Regions from separate parts of the Pseudomonas sp. GW101-3H06 genome, predicted to be linked through region 1. Evidence: predicted binding sites of a transcription regulator. Region 1 holds the regulator's gene; each other region holds the start of a gene.

What was found. Region 1 encodes sigma-54, which starts transcription at its own class of promoters, with help from an activator protein. Its sites were predicted from a motif close to ANTGGCATNNANNTTGCTNT; they were not measured.
Region 2: a site for sigma-54 is predicted at 2,791-2,810, ahead of AC07ZE_RS25335 (pilin). Genes of this name have one in related genera too.
Region 3: a site for sigma-54 is predicted at 1,921-1,940, ahead of glnK (P-II family nitrogen regulator). Genes of this name have one in related genera too.
Region 4: a site for sigma-54 is predicted at 1,332-1,351, ahead of AC07ZE_RS22280 (flagellar basal body rod protein FlgF). Genes of this name have one in related genera too.

What each region holds. Positions count from the first base shown of each region.
Region 1 covers NZ_JBWKZO010000001.1:1,089,857-1,093,890, reverse strand. The annotation lists gene lptC (LPS export ABC transporter periplasmic protein LptC) at 1-519, shown strand, start outside; gene lptA (lipopolysaccharide transport periplasmic protein LptA) at 506-1,054, shown strand; gene lptB (LPS export ABC transporter ATP-binding protein) at 1,054-1,779, shown strand; gene AC07ZE_RS04910 (RNA polymerase factor sigma-54) at 1,960-3,453, shown strand; gene hpf (ribosome hibernation-promoting factor, HPF/YfiA family) at 3,528-3,836, shown strand; gene ptsN (PTS IIA-like nitrogen regulatory protein PtsN) at 3,849-4,034, shown strand, end outside.
Region 2 covers NZ_JBWKZO010000001.1:5,521,438-5,525,471, forward strand. The annotation lists gene AC07ZE_RS25320 (DUF748 domain-containing protein) at 1-1,090, shown strand, start outside; gene AC07ZE_RS25325 (DUF2845 domain-containing protein) at 1,090-1,386, shown strand; gene AC07ZE_RS25330 (BON domain-containing protein) at 1,659-2,015, opposite strand; gene AC07ZE_RS25335 (pilin) at 2,325-2,744, opposite strand; partial or broken gene AC07ZE_RS25340 (type IV-A pilus assembly ATPase PilB) at 3,036-3,222, shown strand; gene AC07ZE_RS25345 (type II secretion system F family protein) at 3,225-4,034, shown strand, end outside.
Region 3 covers NZ_JBWKZO010000001.1:6,259,840-6,263,873, forward strand. The annotation lists gene AC07ZE_RS28920 (ammonium transporter) at 3-1,340, opposite strand; gene glnK (P-II family nitrogen regulator) at 1,376-1,714, opposite strand; gene AC07ZE_RS28930 (accessory factor UbiK family protein) at 2,135-2,395, shown strand; partial or broken gene AC07ZE_RS28935 (BRO-N domain-containing protein) at 2,807-2,932, shown strand; gene AC07ZE_RS28940 (YifB family Mg chelatase-like AAA ATPase) at 3,309-4,034, shown strand, end outside.
Region 4 covers NZ_JBWKZO010000001.1:4,869,677-4,873,710, reverse strand. The annotation lists gene AC07ZE_RS22285 (sigma-54-dependent transcriptional regulator) at 1-1,095, shown strand, start outside; gene AC07ZE_RS22280 (flagellar basal body rod protein FlgF) at 1,406-2,146, shown strand; gene flgG (flagellar basal-body rod protein FlgG) at 2,192-2,977, shown strand; gene flgH (flagellar basal body L-ring protein FlgH) at 3,030-3,725, shown strand; gene AC07ZE_RS22265 (flagellar basal body P-ring protein FlgI) at 3,732-4,034, shown strand, end outside.

The sequences.
Region 1 (4,034 bases):
TTCGCCGCGGTCGGCTACTGGAACATCAGCCCGGAACGCTTCCTCGACAAGCCTGCTGTGCAAGTCGACAACAGCGCAATCGACTATTACGCCATCAATGCCCACAGCGTGCAGTTCCTGCCAGATGGCAAACTGCAATACGAAATGACGTCGGACAAGGTCGAACACCTCAAAGCCACCCAAGTGACCTTGCTGACCAATCCCGACCTGAACATGTTCCGCGGTACCGAGTTCCCGTGGCACGTCCAGAGCGAAAAGGGTGAAGTCAACCCCGATGGCACACAGGTCGAACTGATCGATTCGGTACGCATCACGCGTTTCGACGAGAAAAACCGCAGGACCCTGATTACCACCACTCGCATGACAGTGTTCCCGCAGCAGCAATATGCGCAGACCGAGCAACCCGTTAGAATCGACGGCGCTGGTGGCGTATCGACAGGCAACGGAATGAAAGCGTACTTGAAAGAAAGCAGGATACACCTGCTCTCGAACGTAAGAGGACAGTATGAGGCTCGTTAAAACCCTCCCTATTTTGCTCAGTCTGGGCGCGGCACTGGGAAGCGTGAGCGCCTGGGCTCTGCCGGATGACCAACAGCAGCCTATCCGCATTCAGGCCGACGACGCCCAGCTGGACGACAAGAACGGTATCGCCACCTACACGGGCGACGTGATCATCACCCAAGGCTCGATGAAGGTCACAGGCAACAAAGTGACCATGACCCGCGCATCTAACGGCGATATCGATGTGGTGACGTCGGTGGGCAACCTCGCCTACTTCGAACAAGTGCAAACCGCGGGCGATGCCAAGCCTGTTCAAGGCTGGGGCGTGACCATCCAGTATCATGCAACGCAAAACCGCGTTGTGCTGATCGATCGCGCCAAAGTCGTCGACAAGGACAACAACGTCACCCAGGGCGAAAAAATCGTCTACGACACCGTTAAAAAGCTGGCCAGCGCCGGTCGCGCCACAGGCAGCAAAGTCACCGAAGCGCGCCCACGCATCGACATGGTGATCCAGCCGAAAAAGAAAACCGACGAGCAAAAGGCCCAGTAATGGCAACTCTGAAAGCTCAGCATCTGGCCAAGAGCTACAAGAGCCGCCAGGTCGTGCGTGACGTGAGCCTGTCCATCGACAGCGGTCAGATCGTCGGCCTGCTTGGCCCCAACGGCGCCGGCAAGACCACCTGCTTCTACATGATCGTAGGCCTGGTAAGGGCCGATCAGGGCCGCGTCCTGATCGACGACCTGGACGTCAGCCACCAGCCTATGCACGGTCGCGCGAAGGCCGGTATCGGCTATCTGCCGCAAGAAGCGTCGATCTTCCGCAAACTGTCGGTGGCCGACAACATCATGGCCATCCTCGAGACCCGCAAGGAACTCGACAAGGCCGATCGTCGCCAGGAGTTGGAAAGCCTGCTGCAGGAGTTCCACATCAGCCACATCCGCGACAACCTCGGCATGAGCCTGTCCGGTGGCGAACGCCGCCGCGTGGAAATCGCCCGCGCACTGGCCACCAACCCGAAATTCATCCTGCTCGACGAACCCTTCGCCGGCGTGGACCCGATTTCGGTGGGCGACATCAAACAGATCATCCACCACCTCAAGGCCAAGGGCATTGGCGTGCTGATCACTGACCACAACGTCCGTGAAACCCTGGATATCTGCGAAACAGCCTATATCGTCAACGATGGCCAACTGATCGCCGAAGGCGACTCCGACACCATCCTGGCCAACGATCTGGTCAAGGAAGTGTACCTGGGCCATGAGTTCCGCCTGTAAGCACTGAGCTGGCTAGTCGACCGAGCGCTTGTCTCGATAAAAATCAATACTTTTTTATTGTTACAGCGCTCTAGGCAAGCACCGCAACTTCGGGCATATAATTTGCTTATGTTTGGCGCTCCGGCGCCCCTGTAGTGGATGGCGCATGTGCGCCGGCGAATAAGGTGTTAAGCCCCTGCCATGAAACCATCGCTAGTCTTGAGAATGGGCCAGCAGCTGACGATGACACCGCAGCTGCAACAGGCCATCCGCCTGCTCCAATTGTCGACCCTGGACCTGCAGCAGGAAATCCAGGAGGCCCTGGAGTCCAATCCGATGCTCGAGCGCCAGGAAGAAGGCGACGACTTCGACAACACCGACCCCTTGGCCGACAACGCCGAACAGAAGCCCAACACCGACATCCAGGAACCCTCCTACCAGGAAAGCGCGCCGACGGTTGATAACCTCGACGAAGGCGACTGGAACGAACGCATCCCCAACGAACTTCCTGTCGATACGGCATGGGAAGACGTCTACCAGACCAGCGCCAGCAACCTTCCCAGCAACGATGATGACGAGTGGGACTTCACCACCCGCACATCAGCCGGTGAAAGCCTTCAAAGCCACTTGCTCTGGCAGCTGAACCTGGCCCCGATGTCCGACACTGACCGGCTGATTGCCGTGACCCTGATCGACTGCATCAACAATCAGGGCTATCTGGACGAAACGCTCGAGGAAATCCTCGAAGCCTTCGATCCGGAACTGGACATCGAACTGGACGAGATCGAAGCCGTCCTGCACCGCATCCAGCAATTCGAACCCGCCGGCATCGGCGCCCGTAACCTGGGTGAATGCCTGTTGCTGCAATTGCGCCAGCTGCCTGCCAAAACACCCTGGCTGGCCGAGGCCAAACGCCTGGTCACCGATTACATCGACTTGCTCGGCAGCCGTGACTACAGCCAGCTGATGCGCCGCATGAAGCTCAAGGAAGACGAACTGCGCCAGGTCATCGAACTGGTCCAGAGCCTCAATCCGCGCCCGGGCTCGCAGATCGAGTCCACCGAAGCCGAATATGTGGTCCCGGACGTGATCGTGCGCAAGGACAACGAGCGCTGGCTGGTAGAGCTCAACCAGGAGTCTGTGCCACGACTGCGGGTCAACGCCCAGTACGCAGGCTTCGTGCGCCGCGCCGATACCAGTGCCGACAACACCTTCATGCGCAATCAGCTGCAGGAAGCCCGCTGGTTCATCAAGAGCCTGCAAAGCCGCAACGAAACCCTGATGAAAGTAGCCACCCAGATCGTCGAGCATCAGCGCGGCTTCCTGGAGTATGGCGACGAGGCGATGAAGCCGTTGGTCCTGCATGACATCGCTGAAGCGGTCGGCATGCACGAGTCGACGATCTCACGGGTGACCACGCAGAAATTCATGCATACCCCCCGGGGTATTTATGAACTGAAATACTTTTTCTCCAGTCACGTCAGCACCTCCGAAGGCGGCGAATGCTCGTCCACGGCGATCCGCGCGATCATCAAAAAACTGGTTGCCGCGGAAAATCAGAAAAAGCCGTTGAGTGACAGCAAGATCGCTGGTTTACTGGAGGCACAAGGCATTCAGGTGGCTCGCCGCACCGTCGCCAAGTACCGCGAATCCCTCGGGATCGCGCCTTCGAGCGAACGCAAGCGATTGATGTAGAGCCACGCCACAGCGTTCCAGTGGCAGATCATCTGATCTGCCGCTTTATGCACTGGCAACGAAGGAGAAGCTGTATGCAAGTCAACATCAGTGGACACCAACTGGAAGTGACCGAACCTCTTCGCACCTACATCGGCGAAAAACTCGAACGATTGGAGCGACATTTCGACAAGATCACCAACGTGCAGGTCACGATGACGGTCGAAAAGCTGAAGCAGAAAATCGAAGCCACGCTGCATATTCCCGGCAATGAAGTGGTCGCGAACGCGGAACATACCGATATGTACGCGGCGATCGACGCCTTGACCGACAAGCTGGATAAACAACTCAAAAAGCATAAGGAAAAGACCCAGAGCCTCCTCCAGGGCGCTACCGGTCGTTAACACTCCCAACCCATGATCCGACTTGAAAGCATCCTGACCCCCGGCCGTTCCCTGGTGAACGTGCCGGGCGGCAGTAAAAAGAAAGCCCTAGAGCAAATTGCCAACCTTATCCATCGCGAAGTGCCGGATCTGGAGATGCAAGATGTCTTCGAGGCTTTGATCGCCCGCGAAAAACTCGGCTCGACCGGTTTTGGCAAC
Region 2 (4,034 bases), 4.4 Mb from region 1:
TACCATCGACAGCCGACAGGCAAAACCGGCCAGCGTCGACGTCAAGGGCAAGGTCGATCGCTATGCGCCCGTGACCATCAAGGGCTCGGTCAACCCGTTCGACCCGATGGCCAGCCTCGACATCGCCACCAGTTTCAAACGCGTGGAACTGACTACGCTGACCCCCTACTCCGGCAAGTTCGCCGGCTACCGCATCCGTAAGGGCCGGCTGAATCTGGACCTGCACTACAAGATCACCAAGGGCCAGCTCCAGGCCGAAAACAAAGTGGTGGTCGAGCAGCTGCAACTGGGTGAGAAAGTCGACAGCCCCGACGCCGTGAGCCTGCCGCTGAAGCTGGCAATTGCCTTGCTCAAGGATGTCGACGGCAAGATCTCCATCGAACTGCCGGTGTCCGGCGACTTGAACAACCCGCAGTTCAGCGTCATGCCGATTGTCTGGCAGACCCTGCGCAACCTGATCGTCAAGGCGGCCGCCGCGCCCTTCAAACTCATTGGTGGACTGGTGGCCGGTGGCGGGTCGGAAGATTTGGGCAGCGTGTCGTTCGCGCCGGGCTCAAGCGAGCTGAGCAAGGACGCGGAAGCGGCCCTGGTCAAGCTGTCCAAGGCCCTCAAGGAACGCCCGGCCCTGCGCCTGGAAATCGAAGGCACCGCGGCCAAGAGTAGCGACGGCCCACTGATTGCCGAGCAACGCCTTGAGCGGGAGTATCAATACAACTACTACAAAATGCTCCAGCGGCGCGGTGAAAAGGTACCGGCGAGAGCTGCTTTGCTGGAAGTGCCTGACAGCGAGAAAGGTCCGCTGCTGGAAGGCATCTACCGCACACGTCTGAAAACCCAGCCGCCTGCCGAATGGAAAGACCTGGGCAAAGAAGAACGCACCGCGAAGATGCGCGAGGGCGTGATCCAGTTCTGGAGTTCCAGCGAAGTGCTGTTGCGCGAGTTGGGCCAGGAACGCGCCAGCAGCATAAAGGATTATCTGGTCGACAAGGGTCAACTGGCCGATGACCGCGTGTACTTCATTGATGCCCAATTAGGCGAAGCGGAAAAGGACGGCAAGGTGGTGACGCCCATGCATCTGGACGCCGAATGATGGGCAAGCGGCGGTTGCTCGCATTGATGTTGGCGTTGACGGCGAACCAGGCCTGGGCGGCGGATACTTTGCGCTGCGGCAGCCAATTGATCAGTGTCGGTGACCGGTCGAGCGAAGTGCTGCACAAATGTGGTGACCCCGTCAGCCGCGATCTGCTGGGTTACAAGCGCAGTACCAATCGACGGGAAGAGTTTCAGGTCGAAGAATGGACTTACGGGCCGAACGGCGGGATGTATCAGTATCTGCGGTTCGAGGGGAATCGGTTGGTGCAGATCACCAGCAAACGCGGTAACTGAAGCCAGTCAGATATCTAATGTGGGAGCGGGCTTGCCCGCGAAGACGGAATTCCAATCTCAGGAGATGTGGATGATGTACCGACCTCTTCGCGAGCAAGCCCGCTCCCACATTGATTTGTGCTGTTTGGAATAGAACAGGCCCCGACACGAATGCCGGGGCCTGTAATGGCCACATCCTTATGGCCGTTCGCATGAACTCCTCAAGATGCGACAGACGTATATCTCGGCCCGCCTGCCGCGCCTTCTCCCAGTCCAGGCGAGAAGCCTTGCCTTTACTCGGCTTTCAGGCCGTCAGCGGAAACCGCTTTGACGCCTTTGATGTTCTTGGCGATTTTCACCGCGGTGGCTTTCTGACTATCAGTGACTGTGGTAGTGGAAGACAGGGACACAACGCCTTTGTTGGTTTCCACCTTGATATCGGTACCCGGAATGCCTTTTTCGGTAACCAGGTCTGCTTTGACTTTGGTAGTGATCCAGGTATCGGAAACATCCTCTTTCGCTTCAGTGACTTCACCGGCGGCCAGCATCATGGGTGCCTGAGTCGCCTGAGTGGACTGTGCAAAGGCTGCGTTAGTCATGGTCAGGGTCAACGCGGTTGCAGTGGCGGCAGCGATAGCGAACTTCTTCATACGAGTAACTCCTGTTTTTCTGGAAAGTCTGCTGGATTTCTTTTCAGCAGGGTTACCAGAGATATTGCGAACGCTGTGCCAACTTTGAGACTGGCAATAATCCCTTATAAATCATTTAGTTACTAAACATCTTGTTTTTCGGAATCATGCAATTTGCATGACTCGGCCATTCTCTACATGCAAGTTGCGGGTTTTGGGGAAGGCCTAACGCCATGAATTGTCGGGATTTTTCCGCAGCACTCGGAATTTGAAGGCGGCGAACAAAAAATACCCCGCCAGAGGCGGGGTATCAGGCAAACGGATGAGGAATCAGACCTTAGGGACAACGCCTTCGCAGCCTTTAGGCGCAAACTCCTGGTCGACGGTAGTGGCGCATTTCCAGCCCGTCACCGCTCGCGTCAGGGTAATGGTTTTGTTCAACACCGGACCCGGCGCATTCAGGATTGTGCAACCAATTGTGCCCGTTCCATCAGCGGCTTTACCCGAAGCTGTCGTTGTGCAGTTGGAGGTTGTCGCAGTACCGCCCACTTTCGTCAGATCAGGATCGGTTCCTTGATTCATCAGATCCTCAAATGGCACCTTCAACGCGGAAATTTCCGCCAGCCCCGCCGTCACCTTCGCCCGCGCCTGGTACTTGGAATAAGCCGGGATCGCAAACGTCGCCAGAATCCCGATGATCGCCACCACGATCAGCAGCTCGATCAGGGTAAAACCTTTTTGAATGTTCATTGACAGCCTCCGTGCATGAGTCGAAATCTCATGATCTGAAACTGTCTCAGCACAGCCCATGCCAAGCGCCACATCCCCTGTTGGCGGGTGGCATGATCGCCACACCGCCCTTTCCTCCCCCCAGGATCCGCACTATCTGACGATTTTTGTCACCTTTGCGTCGCTGGTTTGGTTCCATCGCTTGAGTAGGCTATAAGTCTTCCAACTGTCTTCGTCCGGTCGTCCAATGAATGACATTGCCCTCAGCGGCCAGGCCAAGCAAATGGTCCTGGCCCGGCTGCTCACTGACACAAGCGCGCGCAATCGCCTCGCGGGGCGTTGCTCAACCAAGGCTTCCCCCAAGGAACGCATCGGCATATTCACGATCTATGAGCCGGTCGGCTGCGAACACTGCAACGACCTGCGCACCGCAGGCTTGCTCAAAACCATGCAAGGCATCACCAGCCTTGAAGAAATCAACCGGGTCACCAAGGACTGAACATGGCGGTCAAAGCAGCAAAAATCAGTGTGTATGCCTGGGAAGGCACTGACCGCAAAGGCACCAAGGTCACCGGCGAGTTGAGCGGTCAAAACCCGGCACTGATCAAGGCGCAGTTGCGCAAGCAAGGCATCAACCCCGGCAAGGTGCGCAAGAAAACCACTTCGCTGTTCAACCTGGGCAAGCGCATCAAGGCGCAGGACATTGCCCTGTTCACGCGCCAGATGGCGACCATGATGAAAGCCGGCGTGCCGTTGTTACAGTCGTTCGACATCATCGCCGAAGGCTTCGATAACCCGGCCATGCGCACCCTGGTGGATGAGTTGAAACAGGAAGTCGCGGCAGGCAACAGCTTCGCCGCCGCCCTGCGTAAAAAGCCCCGGTATTTCGATGAGTTGTACTGCAACCTGGTGGATGCCGGGGAGCAGGCCGGCGCCCTGGATACCTTGCTGGAGCGGGTGGCGACCTACAAGGAAAAGAGCGAAAGCCTCAAAGCCAAGATCAGGAAAGCCATGACCTACCCGCTGGTGGTCGTGTTCGTGGCAATCATCGTGACCGCGATTCTGCTGGTCAAAGTAGTGCCGCAGTTCCAGTCGGTGTTTGAAGGGTTTGGCGCCCAACTACCCGCGTTCACCGTGATGGTCATTGGCCTGTCGCAATTCATGCAGGATGGGTGGTGGATGATGCTCGGCGGGCTGATCGTGGCCATCTTCGCGTTTCGCCACGCCTTCAGGACGTCGCAAGGCTTTCGCGATCGAACGGATGCCAGGCTGCTGAAACTGCCGCTGGTCGGGACCCTGATGTACAAGTCC
Region 3 (4,034 bases), 5.2 Mb from region 1:
GCTTACAAGTTGTAGCCGCGTTCGTTGTGAAGTGCCAGATCGATGCCGACCGACTCTTCTTCTTCAGTGATGCGCAGGCCCATGACAGCATCCAGGACCTTGAGGATGATGTAAGTGATGATCGCGGTGTAGATCACCGTGAAGCCCACGCCTTTGCATTGAATCCAGACTTGTGCGGCGATGTCGGTCACGGTGCCGAAGCCACCCAGGGACGGAGCGGCGAATACACCGGTCAGGATCGCGCCGAGAATACCGCCGATACCATGCACACCGAAGGCGTCCAGGGAGTCGTCATAACCCATTTTGCGTTTCAGGGTGGTGGCGCAGAAGAAGCACACCACGCCTGCGGCCAGGCCGATCACCAGGGCGCCCATCGGGCCTACAGTGCCAGCGGCTGGAGTGATGGCGACCAGGCCGGCAACCACACCCGAGGCGATGCCCAGTGCGCTTGGTTTACCGTGAGTGATCCACTCGGCGAACATCCAGCCCAGGGCCGCTGCGGCGGTTGCAATCTGGGTGACCAGCATCGCCATGCCGGCAGTGCCGTTGGCGGCCGCGGCGGAGCCGGCGTTGAAGCCGAACCAGCCGATCCACAGCATGGCGGCGCCCATCAGGGTGTAACCGAGGTTGTGTGGAGCCATCGGGGTGGTCGGGAAACCTTTACGCTTGCCCAGTACCAGGCAGGCGATCAGACCGGCCACACCGGCATTGATGTGCACCACGGTGCCGCCAGCGAAGTCCAGCACGCCCCAGTCCCACATCAGGCCGCCGTTGCCGGACCAGACCATGTGCGCAATCGGCGCATAAACCAGGGTGAACCAGATGCCCATGAACACCAGCATCGCGGAGAATTTCATGCGCTCGGCGAAAGCACCGACGATCAGCGCCGGGGTGATGATGGCAAAGGTCATCTGGAAGGTGATGAACACCGCTTCAGGGAACAGCGCCGCCGGGCCGGTCAGGCTCGATGGCGTGACACCGGCCAGGAATGCCTTGCCCATGCCACCGAAGAAGGAATTGAAGTTGACGACGCCCTGCTCCATGCCGGTGGTGTCGAACGCGATGCTGTAGCCATAAATAACCCACAGGACGCTGATCAGACCGGTAATGGCGAAGCACTGCATCATCACGGAAAGAATGTTTTTCGACCGAACCATGCCGCCGTAGAACAGCGCGAGGCCGGGAATGGTCATGAACAGCACGAGAGCTGTCGAGGTCAACATCCAGGCGGTATCGCCGGAGTTGAGGACTGGGGCCGCCACTTCGTCTGCCGCCATGGCCAGGCCGGGCATTACGAGGGACAACAGGGCTCCTAGCCCTGCGATTTTACGCAGAGTCATATTGTTTTCTCCTGGGGCGTTGGGTTTGTGGCGGCTTAGATTGCGTCGGTATCGGTTTCGCCGGTACGGATGCGAATCGCCTGTTCCAGATTGACCACGAAGATCTTGCCGTCACCGATCTTGCCGGTGTTGGCGGCCTTGGTTATCGCCTCGATAACCCGGTCGAGATCCTTGTCGTCAATGGCGACATCAATCTTCACCTTTGGCAGGAAATCGACCACGTACTCCGCGCCGCGATACAGCTCGGTGTGACCCTTCTGCCGACCGAAGCCTTTGACTTCAGTGACGGTAATGCCCTGCACGCCGATCTCGGACAACGACTCGCGCACGTCGTCCAACTTGAACGGCTTGATGATGGCAGTGACTAGCTTCATGAAAACTCTCTCCCGAATTGGTGGACTTGCCCCAGGAAAACAAACCCGTCTCAAGTCTAAGCGCAGTGCCTGGCTTTGTAACGCATCGTCGGCCTTACCCGCCCGTCCGACGCCAGCTAACCGCTCCTTGCCAAACGCTCCCCGCGTTTCGCTCGGCGCACTGCATTCGTCACGGTGACTGCATCAGTGCATGGGTCACTACCGTCTAAGCAGAAAGCTTGCCATCTCCACAAAACTCACTGTTTTCAAGCCTTTACCGGTTGATGGCCGCCACTTCGCCACAACACTCGGCACGTTACGCACAACAACGGTGCGACACCGTCCATCCGCATGCGCGAAAAGCGTGCATCCTTTGCCCGCGAAATTGACTATAGACACTGCGTGATACACTGCCCGCCATTGTTACCAGGACTTTTCCCCATGCTCGCGCCCAAAGACTTCCTCGACGCCCTGACCGGCACCGCCTCCCGCCTCTTCAGCGGTGACACGCCACTGCCGAAAGCCGAAATCGAAAGCCAGTTCAAGGCCCTGCTGCAAAGCGCCTTCAGCAAACTGGACCTGGTGAGCCGGGAAGAATTCGATAGTCAGATGGTTGTCTTGGCACGCACTCGCGCCCGCCTGGAGGCGCTTGAGACAAAGGTGGCGGAAATGGAGGCAAAGCTGAACCCACCCACCGAATAACACCGCATAGCCCACTTTGAAACCCAATCCACTGTGGGAGCGAGCCTGCTCGCGATTAGGTCGGAACGACCTTCAGATTCATCTGTAGGAATTGCCGCAGGCTGCGATCTTTCGATCTCAAGCCCCGCAATAATCCCGGCAACGTCCTACAAAGTTCTCATCCGCCGTCCGATTGCGCCGCGATGCTCCGGTTTCTAAGCTCACCCTCAGCTGAATGTTCAGCACTGGGTTTGGCGACCTGGAAGCTTAAGGAGCATGACGACCATCGACGCAAGTCATGGCGGTTGTGCGTGGGAGACCTCCGGGTCTGCCGGGTTCCTTTTGCTCCGGTTCGCCAACCCGCGTACAACTGCCACCCAATTGTTTGGCGACAATTGCCGGCAGCCCTTATAAGCAAGAGGCGCTGTATCAATGAATCGAGACGATGCATACCTAATTCCGTCTGTCTTCACCCGCCACAAACTCCACCTCCACGCCCTACTCATCCAAAACCAACCCTGGTTCAGCGCCCGCGACCTGGGCCGCCTACTGCGCCTCTTATTCAAATTTTTCGCGAGCAAGCTCGCTCCTGCAGGCGACATTGGTGGGGCTCGCTCCGCCCGCAAGCTGTCACCGACGCCGTTCAACTATCTCGGCACGGCCCTACAAAAAGCATCTTTCCCGCCTGATTTATCAGTCCACGCCCTTTTCTTTACGCTTTTCGCCGTGTTCGATCTCACTCCCATGCACAGGAAGTGTTAATGACTCACAAAAAGCGAAGAGCCACCTGAATAGCGTTTTTTGTCTGCCCGCCCAACGATAACTCGCAACATCCTGCGAAAATTCACCTCCCCTCCCGCCACGCGAAATTCTCACCTCCTGTCTACCCTTCAAAAACCGCAGGAAGCGGCCCCCATCACCTCAAGGAACGACCATGTCCCTCTCCATCGTCCACAGCCGCGCCCAGATTGGCGTGGATGCGCCCGCTGTCACTGTTGAAGTTCATCTGGCCAATGGCTTGCCATCGCTGACCATGGTCGGGCTGCCCGAGGCGGCGGTGAAGGAAAGCAAGGACCGGGTGCGCAGTGCGATCATCAACTCGGGACTGCAGTTTCCGCCACGGCGCATCACCCTGAATCTGGCGCCCGCGGATTTGCCCAAGGATGGCGGGCGCTTCGATCTGGCGATCGCCTTGGGGATTCTCTCGGCGAGCGTGCAGGTGCCGACGCTGACGCTCGATGATGTGGAGTGCCTGGGAGAGTTGGCGTTGTCTGGCGCAGTCCGTGCCGTACGCGGTGTATTGCCGGCGGCTTTGGCGGCGCGCAAGGCCGGACGCTCGTTGGTGGTGCCGCGGGCCAATGCCGAGGAAGCGTGCCTGGCATCGGGCTTGAAAGTGATTGCGGTGGATCATTTGCTGGAGGCTGTCGCGCATTTCAATGGGCATACGCGGATCGAGCCTTATGTTTCCAATGGTTTGCTCTACGCCAGCAAACCCTATCCTGATTTGAATGAAGTGCAGGGACAGCTGGCGGCCAAGCGAGCGCTGTTGCTTGCCGCGGCGGGGGCACACAACCTGTTGCTCAGCGGGCCGCCGGGAACCGGTAAGACGCTGTTGGCGAGCCGTCTGCCCGGGCTCCTGCCGCCACTTGCCGAAAGCGAG
Region 4 (4,034 bases), 3.8 Mb from region 1:
GGTGACGTGTTTCTCGCCGACATCGCACCGCTGCAATCGGAACATGACGACAGCGAAGCCATGGCCGGTGCCGTGCTGACGCTGCATCGCGCCGACCGGGTTGGGGAACGCATCTACAACGTGCGCAAGCAGGAGTTGCGCGGTTTCGACAGCATCTTTCAGAGCTCGAAAGTGATGGCGGCGGTGGTGCGAGAAGCCAGGCGCATGGCCCCGCTCGACGCGCCACTATTAATAGAAGGGGAAACCGGGACCGGCAAAGAGTTGTTGGCACGTGCCTGCCATTTGGCCAGCCCGCGCGGGCAATCACCGTTGATGGCGCTCAACTGCGCCGGCCTGCCGGAATCCATGGCCGAGACCGAACTGTTCGGCTACGGCCCCGGTGCCTTCGAAGGGGCGCGGGCCGAAGGCAAGCTCGGGCTGCTGGAACTGACGGCGGGAGGTACGCTGTTTCTCGACGGTGTCGGCGAAATGAGTCCTCGGTTACAGGTGAAATTGCTGCGCTTCCTGCAGGACGGCTGCTTCCGGCGTGTCGGCAGCGATGAAGAGGTTTATCTCGATGTGCGGGTGATCTGCGCGACCCAGGTCGATCTGTCCGAGTTGTGCGCCCGCGGTGAGTTTCGTCAGGACCTGTATCACCGCTTGAACGTGTTGTCGCTGCACATCCCGCCACTGCGTGAATGCCTTGACGGTTTGCCGCCGCTGGTTGAGCACTTCCTCGATCAGGCCAGCCGACAGATCGGTTGCCCCTTACCCAAACTGGCCCCGGCGGCCATGGATCGGCTTACTCATTACCATTGGCCGGGCAATGTCCGGCAGTTGGAAAACGTGCTGTTCCAGGCGGTTTCCCTGTGCGACGGCGGGACGGTCAAGGCTGAGCACATTCGATTGCCGGACTATGGCGTGCGTCAGCCTTTGGGTGATTTTTCCCTGGAGGGCGGGCTGGACGAGATTGTCGGGCGCTTTGAGAAAGCGGTGCTGGAACGGTTGTATTCCGAACATCCGAGCAGTCGGCAATTGGGTAAGCGGCTGGGGGTTTCTCATACCACCATTGCCAACAAGTTGCGCGAGTATGAGGTCGGTAAGACCGAGTCATAACCGATAGTTGATTCACCTGTGATGGCCTCTTCGCGAGCAGGCTCGCTCCCACATTTGAATCGATAACCCTCTGGGAGCGAGCCCGCTCGCGAAAGCGGAGTTGGCCACTGCCCAAGGCCAAGCCTTGCCACCCACCGGCATGACACCGCCGGTTTTTCGTCTCTGACACATTTCTCCTGATCCCCTGAAACTCCCTCAAGTCCTTTGTTTGCCGGGCCTCGCGCTGCAAAAAACAAGTTGGTCTGCAAATTGCTTATGGCTCATCAGTACAGCAGTGGGCGGCAAACGTCCGGCAGGCAGAGGATAGATTGTGGACAAGTACCTTTATGTGGCAATGACCGGCGCCAGCCAGAATGCACTGGCGCAGAAGGCTCATGCCAACAACCTGGCGAACATCTCTACCAACGGCTTCCAGAAAGACCTGGAGCAGGCGCGCTCGATGCCGGTGTTCGGTGACAGCTTTCCGGCGCGTGCCTTTGCGATGTCCGAACGCCCGGCCACCGACTTCTCTCCGGGCGCTTTGGTGGAAACCGGCCGCGACCTCGATGTCGCCGTGCAAGGCAACGGCTGGCTGGCGGTGCAGAACCCTGACGGCGGTGAAAGCTACGTGCGCACCGGCAGCCTGGTGGTTGACGCCCTGGGTGTGTTGCGCGCCGGCAATGGCATGCCGGTGATCGGCAATGGCGGTCCGATTGCCGTGCCGCCCGAGCAGCAGATCGAAGTGGGCGAGGACGGCACCATCAGCATTCGTGCGATGGGCGAAGGTCCCCGCGTCATGGCGGAAGTCGACCGCATCAAACTGGTCAACCCGGACATCAAGAACATGACCAAGGGCCTGGACGGTTCGATCCACACCAAGGATGGCCAGCCGGCGCAAGCCGATGCCAACGTCAAACTGGTGTCCGGTTTCCTTGAGTCGAGCAACGTCAATGCCGTGGACGAGATGACCTCGGTGCTGGCCTTGTCCAAGCAGTTCGAGCTGCACATCAAGATGATGAACACCGCCAAAGAAGACGACCAGGCCATGGCTCGGGTCTTGCAGATCAGCTAATTATCAGAACGTCGCGCCGTAAAACAGGCGCACGAGGAGAATCGAATGCTTCCGGCTCTATGGGTTGCCAAAACCGGTCTGTCCGCCCAGGACACCAACCTGACCACCATTTCCAACAACCTGGCCAACGTGTCGACCACGGGTTTCAAACGTGACCGCGCCGAGTTCCAGGACCTGCTCTACCAGATCAAGCGTCAGCCAGGCGCCCAGTCGACCCAGGACAGCGAACTGCCGTCGGGTCTGCAACTGGGTACCGGTGTGCGCATCGTCGGCACCCAGAAAAACTTCAACGCCGGCAGCCTGCAAACCACCGAGCAGCCGCTGGACATGGCCATCGACGGTCGCGGTTTCTTCCAGATCCTGCAACCGGACGGCACCACGTCCTACACCCGTGACGGTACGTTCCATCTGGACTCCAACGGCCAGATCGTCAACGCCAGCGGCTTCGCCCTGGAACCGGCAATTGTCATTCCGAACGACGCTCAGACCTTCACCGTGGGTAAAGACGGCACCGTGTCCATCACCGTGGCCGGCAACCCGGCTTCCCAAGTGATCGGCAACCTGCAAACCGCCGACTTCATCAACCCGGCCGGCTTGCAAGCGGTGGGTAACAACCTGTTCCTGGAAACCGCTGCCAGTGGTGCGCCACAAGTCGGCACCCCGGGCCTGGCCGGTTTCGGTACCACGCTGCAGAACACTCTGGAAACGTCCAACGTCAGCACCGTTGAGGAGATGGTCAACATGATCACCACCCAGCGCGCCTACGAGATGAACTCCAAGGTGATCTCCACCGCCGACCAGATGCTCTCGTTCGTAACGCAGAATCTGTAATCAAGTCTATGAGGCGACCATGAGGTCGCCTGCAACACCGTGAGGTAGGGTCATGAAACGCTTCGTCTCTGTTCTGGCACTGAGTGGGATCACCGCGCTCGCAGGCTGCGTGCCTGTGACGCCCAAGCCCAATGACCCTTACTACGCCCCGGTGTTGCCGCGCACGCCGCTGCCGGCTGCGGCGAACAACGGCTCGATCTATCAGGCCGGGTTCGAACAGAATCTCTACACCGACCGCAAGGCGTTCCGGGTCGGTGACATCATCACCATTACCCTGAACGAGAAGACCCAGGCCAGCAAAAACGCCAACTCGCAAATCGACAAGACCAGCAAGACCGGCATCGGCCTGACCTCGCTGTTCGGTAGCAGCGCCACCACCAACAACCCGTTCGGTAGCAACGACCTGAGCCTGAGTGCCAGTTATGAAGGCGATCGCGCGACCAAGGGTGACAGCAAGGCCGGGCAGGGCAACAGCCTGACCGGTTCGATCACCGTGACCGTCGCCGATGTTTTGCCCAACGGCATCATCGCCGTGCGTGGCGAGAAATGGCTGACGCTCAATACCGGCGATGAGCTGGTACGGATTGCCGGGCTGGTTCGCGCCGATGACATCGCCACCGACAACACCGTGTCGTCGACCCGCGTCGCCGATGCACGCATCACCTATTCGGGCACCGGTTCGTTTGCCGATGCGAGTCAGCCAGGCTGGTTCGACCGTTTCTTCCTCAGCCCGCTGTTCCCTTTCTAGGTGGCTATGTTGAATTTCAAACACCTGATCGCGGCTGCGCTGTTGATGTCCATTTCGATAGGCGCTCAAGCCGAGCGCCTGAAGGACATCGCCAGCATTTCCGGCGTGCGTTCCAACCAGTTGATCGGATACGGCCTGGTGGTCGGGCTTAACGGCACCGGCGACCAGACGACCCAGACGCCATTCACCCTGCAGACCTTCAACAACATGCTCTCGCAGTTTGGCATCAAGGTGCCGCCGGGTTCGGGCAACGTGCAGTTGAAGAACGTCGCGGCGGTGTCGATCAGTGCCGATCTGCCGCCGTTCGCC